DNA from 2 places in the Arthrobacter sp. 08Y14 genome. Region 2 is predicted to be linked to the other one. Evidence: predicted binding sites of a transcription regulator. Region 2 holds the regulator's gene; the other holds the start of a gene.
The links. The regulator HspR, encoded in region 2, represses chaperone genes until heat shock. The targets are predictions, from matches to a motif close to AAGTTGAGTCNNNNNGACTCAACTT.

Region 1 (3,407 bases), on a different contig from region 2:
CAGCGGACGAGGTACCGCCAGCGGCTCCTTGAAAACCTCGACCGATTTGCCGGATACCTCTCAACGGCGTCGTTCGCTGATACCGCCAGCATCGGTCTCGAGCTGGAGTTGAACCTGACAAATCAGGATTTCTCCCCCGCGCTGCGCAATGCAGCCGTGCTGGAACAGATTGCCGATCCCGCATTCCAGACCGAAATCGGTGCCTTCAACATCGAAATGAACCATCCGGCGCTGGCCATTGGCGGTTCCGGCCTGAGGGAGCTTGAGGACAGCCTGCGGATGCAGCTCAACCGGGCTGATGCCCGGGCGGCGGAGGTCAAAACCGAAATCCTCATGACCGGAATTCTGCCGACGCTGCGCCCCAATCTGCTGGAGAACAAGGAATGGCTAAGCGCCGGCAAGCGCTACGCCGCGCTGAATACTTCGGTGCTTCAGGCCCGCGGGGAAGACGTGCATATTGATCTCCGCGGGGAGGAGTCGCTGGCTTTCTATGCCAAGAACATTGCCCCTGAAGCAGCGTGCACCTCGGTGCAGCTGCATCTGGAAGTGACCCCGGAGAACTTCGCCCCCGCCTGGAACGCCGCCCAGATCATTGCCGCACCGCAAATTGCCCTTGCGGCCAACTCCCCCATCTTTATGGAACATGTCCTGTGGCATGAGACCCGCGTGGAACTCTTCAAGCAGGCCATAGATACCCGCCCGCCGGAGATGCGCAATCAGGGCGTCCGCCCCCGGGTTTGGTTTGGGGAACGGTGGATCACCTCAATCTTTGATCTTTTCGAAGAGAACGTGCGGTATTTTCCCGCACTGCTTCCGGAGCTCTCGCGCAGCAGCGGAGGTTCCACCCCGGCCGGCGCGCCGCTGCTCCCGGAACTCCGCCTGCACAACGGCACGGTCTACAGGTGGAACCGGCCGATTTATGACCCCGGCGAGCACACACCCAATCTTCGCTTGGAAAACCGGGTCCTCCCCGCCGGTCCTACGGTCCTTGATGTGGTGGCCAACGCCGCATTCTTTTACGGCATGGTCCAGCATCTGCGCACGGCCGAACGGCCGTTGTGGACCAGGCTCGCCTTCAAGAGCGCCGCAGACAACTTTCTGTCCTGCGCCCGCAATGGTTTGGAAGCAACGGTCTACTGGCCCGGCATCGGCGAAATTCCCGTCGCTGAACTGGTCATCAGGCATCTGGTCCCTCAGGCTGCCCTGGGACTGCGCGAACTGGGGGTGGATCAGGAGCTGATCGAGCGCTATCTGGATGTTATCCGCGAACGCGCCCGCACCGAGCAGAACGGGGCCTCCTGGCAGATCTCGTACCTGCGCCGGCTGGAGAGCGAGGGCCTGGAACGCAGGGCCGCACTGGCTGAGCTCACCCGGAAATACTGGGAAAACATGCATTCCAATGCTCCTGTCCACGAATGGCCGGTCGATTAACGGGGCACAGGCCTCCATCACCAATTACGGGCTGCTCGCGACATTTTTCGTGTTTGGTTCTGGCACTCATTAAGGGTGAGTGCTAACCTAATTTCATCCTTGAGTCGAGGTGACTCAAGTTATCGACCCTTCTGAAGTTCCGAAAAATGATTCGCCTGCCCAGCAGGTGGGCGTAAAAGGAGTTGATGATAATGGCCATGAAGTTCGATCCGTTCCGCGAGCTTGACCGGATGGCAGGAGCCCTGCTGGATCCCCGGCAGCGGCTGCGGCTGATGCCCATCGATCTTTACCGCGAGGGCGACCACTACATCCTGAATGCCGATCTTCCGGGCATCGATCCGGGCTCGGTTGACGTGGATGTGGACGGCCAGCTGCTGACCATCCGGGCAGAGCGCACCATCCAGGCTTCCGACACCGTCACCTGGCTGACCCGGGAACGGGAATCCGGCACCTTCCTGCGCCAGCTCAACCTTGGGCAGGGAATCGATATTGACGGCATATCCGCCAAGTACGAGAACGGTGTGCTCAGCGTCCTGATTCCGGTCAGCGAGCGGGCCAAACCGCGCAAGATTGAGGTGTCCTCCTCCTACAAGGACGCGAACACCATCAGCGGCCAGTCCAGCTCCGAGTCGGTGGCCTCGTCAACCTCGAGCAGCTCCGGGTCCGTGGGCTCGGGATCGTCCGGCGGCTCCATGGGCTCCGGTTCCATGGGCTCCGGTTCCTCCGGTTCCTCCGGGTCCTCGGGCGACCAGGGCTCCGGCATTTAGTGAAGCCCTGACCTGAACGACGACGGCGCCCCACCTGCGAAAGGTGGGGCGCCGTCGTCGTTCTGCGCTGAAAATGCCGAGTATTAGCCCAGGCGGGTCTTCAGGTTGGCATCCAGCTCAGCGAGGAATTCCTCGGTGGTCAGGTATGCCTGGTCCGGGCCAACCAGTGCAGCCAGGTCCTTGGTCATCTTGCCGGACTCGACCGTCTTGATGACAACGTCTTCAAGGGTCTCGGCGAAGTTGATGACCTCGGGGGTGTTGTCCAGCTTGCCGCGGTGCATCAGGCCACGGGTCCACGCGAAGATCGAAGCGATCGGGTTCGTGGAGGTGGGCTTGCCCTGCTGGTGCTGGCGGTAGTGACGCGTCACCGTGCCGTGTGCAGCTTCGGCCTCAACGGTCTTGCCGTCCGGGGTCATCAGCACGGAGGTCATCAGGCCCAGCGAGCCGAAGCCCTGTGCAACGGTGTCGGACTGGACATCGCCGTCGTAGTTCTTGCAGGCCCAGACGTAGCCGCCTTCCCACTTCATCGCGGAGGCAACCATGTCATCGATCAGGCGGTGCTCGTAGGTGAGGCCGGCTGCTTCGAACTGGTCCTTGAACTCGGCGTCGAAGACTTCCTGGAACAGGTCCTTGAACTGGCCGTCGTAGGCCTTCAGGATGGTGTTCTTCGTGGAGAGGTACACCGGGTAGTTGCGCTGCAGGCCGTAGGCGAAGGAAGCGCGGGCGAAGTCCTTGATGGAATCGTTGAAGTTGTACATACCCATGGCGACGCCGCCATCTTCGTTGTACGTAACAACCTGCTGCTTGATTTCTTCGCTGCCGTCGGCCGGCGTGTAGGTCAGCGTCAGGGTACCGGCACCGGGAACCTTGAAGTTCGTGGCCTTGTACTGGTCGCCGTGGGCGTGGCGGCCGATGATGATCGGCTTGTTCCAGCCCGGGACCAGGCGCGGGATGTTGGAGATGATGATCGGTTCGCGGAAGACCACGCCGCCCAGGATGTTGCGGATGGTTCCGTTCGGGGAGACCCACATCTTCTTCAGGCCGAATTCCTCGACGCGTGCTTCGTCAGGGGTGATGGTGGCGCACTTGACGCCTACGCCGTGTTCCTTGATGGCGTTGGCAGCGTCAATGGTGACCTGGTCATCGGTTGCATCGCGGTTCTGAATGGAGAGGTCGTAGTACTTCAGGTCTACGTCCAGGTACGGGTTG
Region 2 (3,407 bases):
AGGTCCGCAGCCGGGTCTCCGTCAGCAGAGTCTCTTTCCGTACCCACCTTCCGCCGTCGTTGTTCGAGTCCTTACCCGAAAGCGCGGGAGTCACCGCTGGCGGGGACAACGTCGTGACGGTGCTGAGCCGGGACTCGGATGCGACCGTCCGGCGCCTGGTCCGCGACAACATTCCGTTTTCCGGGCTCGAGGTCCACACGGCCAGTCTCGAAGAGGCGTTCCTGTCCCTGACCCACCTATCTGCCGGCCCCGAGACAAGAGCCCGGGAGGAGAAGCTATGAGCACCGCAACGCTGGTCCGCGCGCACACCAAGGCACAGGTTCTTGAGCAGCTGCGCATTCCCATTTCCGTTATTTCGTCGACGCTGTTCCCCACGCTGGCCCTGGTGTTTTTTGTCCTCCCGCAGCAGGCGGTGACTTCCAATCCCGTGGCCTCGCTCATCGCCGTCGCGCAACTGGCGCTCTTTGGGGTGATGAGTTCATTCCTGTTCAATTACGGCATTGGCGTTGCGGAGGACCGCGCCAATCCGTGGAGCAGCTATGTGCGGACGCTGCCCGCCGGCGCCGTACCGCCCACTGCGGCCCGCGCCCTGACCGCCATGTTGTTTGCCTTCTTTTCCCTGATCCCGGTGATGCTCGTGGGCATGTTCACCACTTCGGCACTGGAGGCCTTCACAACGGGGGCGCTGTCCTGGTGGCGGGTGCCGGCGGCCATGCTGGTATGGCTGGTGTGCGGCCTGCCGTTCCTGTTCCTGGGCCTGCTGATCGGTTACCTCTGCACTTCCAAGGTGGCCATCGCCGTCACGCAGGTGGTGTTTTTTCCGCTGGCCTTCGGCGGGGGGCTGATGCTTCCTCCGGACTTGTTCAGTCCGGGGCTCAACGCGCTGTCCCTGTTCCTGCCTACCCGGGCTGCCCGTGACCTGGCGGTGACGGTCTTCGCAGGGCAGCCGCTGAGCCCGTCCGCCATCCCCTGCCTCGTCGCCTGGACGCTGCTGCTGGGAACACTGGCGGTGTGGGCGAACCGCCGCGACCAGGGCCGGCGGTTTCGCTGAGGGCGGCCGGACAAAGCAGTCAGAGAGACTGAACGTAACCGCCGTCGTAGTCCACGGCGTCCTGTTTCCCGGCAGGAAGGGCCCGCAGCTTGCCGCGGCGCTGCACCAGGGAAGCGAGGCTGAGCTGTGTAGCGAAAGGCCGCGAAGCGGGCGGCCGCTGCCCGCGGGTCAGGGTCACGACGTCGCCGGCCAGTCCGGCAGCAAACACCCGGCTGCGGTCCGGGGTGCGCTGCTGGATGGAGTCCAGCTCCGCGGAAAGTTCATCGATGCGGGCGCGCAGCCCGGACACCTGGTTTTCCAGCTGCATGATGCGCTTGATGCCCTCCAGGGACACGCCCTCCTGGGAAAGCCGCTGAACCTCACGAAGCATGTCAATGTCATGCTGTGAATACCGCCGGGACCTTCCGGGAGCGCGGCTGGGGCAAACGATGCCCAGCCGGTCATACTGCCGCAGGGTCTGCGGATGCATATCCGCCAACTCCGCGGCAACGGAGATCACAAAGATAGGCGCGTTCACGTCTATGCCCATTGTTCCTCCTTGACAGCTGTTGACGTTAGTAACCATAGCCCGGTTCCGTTTCCGGAGCACCGGAAACCGAACCGTGTTTCGCGGGCTACAACCTGGCCTTGGAGGCTAGGCCGGCGCGCGGATCCTCGCCCTTTGTAGCCTCGGCGAAGGCCTCCACTGCGGCCTTGGCTTCCTTGTTGAGATGCGAAGGGACGGCGACGTCGATGGTTACCAGCAGGTCCCCGTTGCCCTTGGACGTTTGAACGCCACGGCCCTTGACCCGGAGGGTGCGCCCGGAGGGGGTGCCGGCAGGCACCTTGAGCTTCACTTTCTCCGCAGTCAGCGTGGGAACTTCGATCGTGGCACCCAGCGCAGCTTCGGGGAAGCTGACCGGCACATGGATGCGGATATTGTTTCCGTCGCGGACAAAGAAGTCGTGAGGGGTGACGTTCACGGTGACCATCAGATCGCCGTTTCCGGCGGCACCCGGTTGGCCCTTGCCGCGGACGCGGATCTTCTGGCCGTCCTTGACCCCGGCGGGAACACGGACTTCCACCACTTCGCCGCTGGGCTCGCGCAGCCCAATGACGGTGCCGTTGATGGAGCCTGCGAAGGAGATGGTGGTGCTCGCCGTGCGGTCCGCCCCCTTCTGCGGCTGCGCTGAGCCGAACCCGCCGCCAAACCCTCCGCCGCCAAACAGGTCGGCGAATTCCGGGGGAATGTTACTGCCGCCGGTGCTGTAGCTGGTGCGGCGGCTGCCGCCGGGACGTGCACCCTGGCCAAAGAGCCCGCCAAAGAGATCCTCGAAGCCGGCGCCTCCCGCGGGACCTGCGCCGCCGGGACCGCCCGCCGAGAAGCGTGCTCCGCTGCCCATGGCACGGATCGCGTCATACTGCTGGCGTTCCTCGGGGTCGGAGAGAACCGAATACGCTTCGGAGAGATCCTTGAACATCCGCTCGGCTGAGGGATCATCCTGGTTCTGGTCCGGATGGTACTTGCGCGCCAGCTTCCGATAGGCCTTCTTGATATCGGCTTCCGACGCGTCCTTGGGGACACCCAGAATCTTATAAAAATCCTTATCGACCCAATCCTGACTAGCCAATTGGCGTCCCCTTCCTCAATTTACTGCTCCTGCCCACACCCCGCGGGTTGCGGACCGGACGTTCACTGCTGAAAAAAAGGTGCCCAGAGCCGCCGTGAGACGGCCCCGGGCACCCCTGCCTACTGCTCCGGAACGGAGACGATAACCTGTGCCGCCCGCAGGACCCGGTCATTGGACTTGTAACCGGCCCGCAGAATCTGCGTCACTGTATCGAACTGGACGTCCGGGCTTTGCTGCTGGATCAGGGCTTCATGGATGTTGGGGTCAAATTCAACCCCCACCTCGTCAATCCGTCCCAGGCCGTACGTCTTCAGCGAATTTTCCAGCTTGTTGGCGATGGAGGCAAAAGGCCCCTCCGCCAAGTCGCCGTGCTGGCGTGCGGCGTCAATGTCATCCAGGACCGGCATCAGGGAGTTCAGCACTCCAATGACTGCCATCTCCCGGGCAACATCGCGGTCCCGCTCCACCCGCTTGCGGTAGTTGACGTATTCCGCCTGCAACCGCAGCAGGTCATTGCGCAGTTCCGCCGCTTCCGGTGATCCCGCGGCAGCGGGTTCCGGGGGGACATCGGCACTGTTGAGGATCTGCTCGGCCTGAGCCAGAGCATCGCCTTCAGCACCGTTGTCCGCAGCGGGAGCCTCACCGGAGGCCGCAGCTTCGGACTCCGCCGGCGATGTGCCGGCGGGATCCTGCTCGTCGCCGTTGTGCTTCTCGTTGTTTGCTTCAGTCATGATTACTTCTTGTCT

Region 1: a site for HspR is predicted at 1,528-1,552, ahead of CXR03_RS13855 (Hsp20/alpha crystallin family protein). Genes of this name have one in related genera too.

What each region holds. Positions count from the first base shown of each region.
Region 1 covers NZ_PJIX01000003.1:306,567-309,973, reverse strand. The annotation lists gene CXR03_RS13860 (glutamate--cysteine ligase) at 1-1,431, shown strand, start outside; gene CXR03_RS13855 (Hsp20/alpha crystallin family protein) at 1,623-2,198, shown strand; gene CXR03_RS13850 (NADP-dependent isocitrate dehydrogenase) at 2,282-3,407, opposite strand, start outside.
Region 2 covers NZ_PJIX01000001.1:768,793-772,199, forward strand. The annotation lists gene CXR03_RS03585 (ABC transporter ATP-binding protein) at 1-281, shown strand, start outside; gene CXR03_RS03590 (ABC transporter) at 278-1,051, shown strand; gene CXR03_RS03595 (heat shock protein transcriptional repressor HspR) at 1,071-1,580, opposite strand; gene CXR03_RS03600 (DnaJ C-terminal domain-containing protein) at 1,666-2,661, opposite strand; gene CXR03_RS03605 (nucleotide exchange factor GrpE) at 2,781-3,392, opposite strand; gene dnaK (molecular chaperone DnaK) at 3,395-3,407, opposite strand, start outside.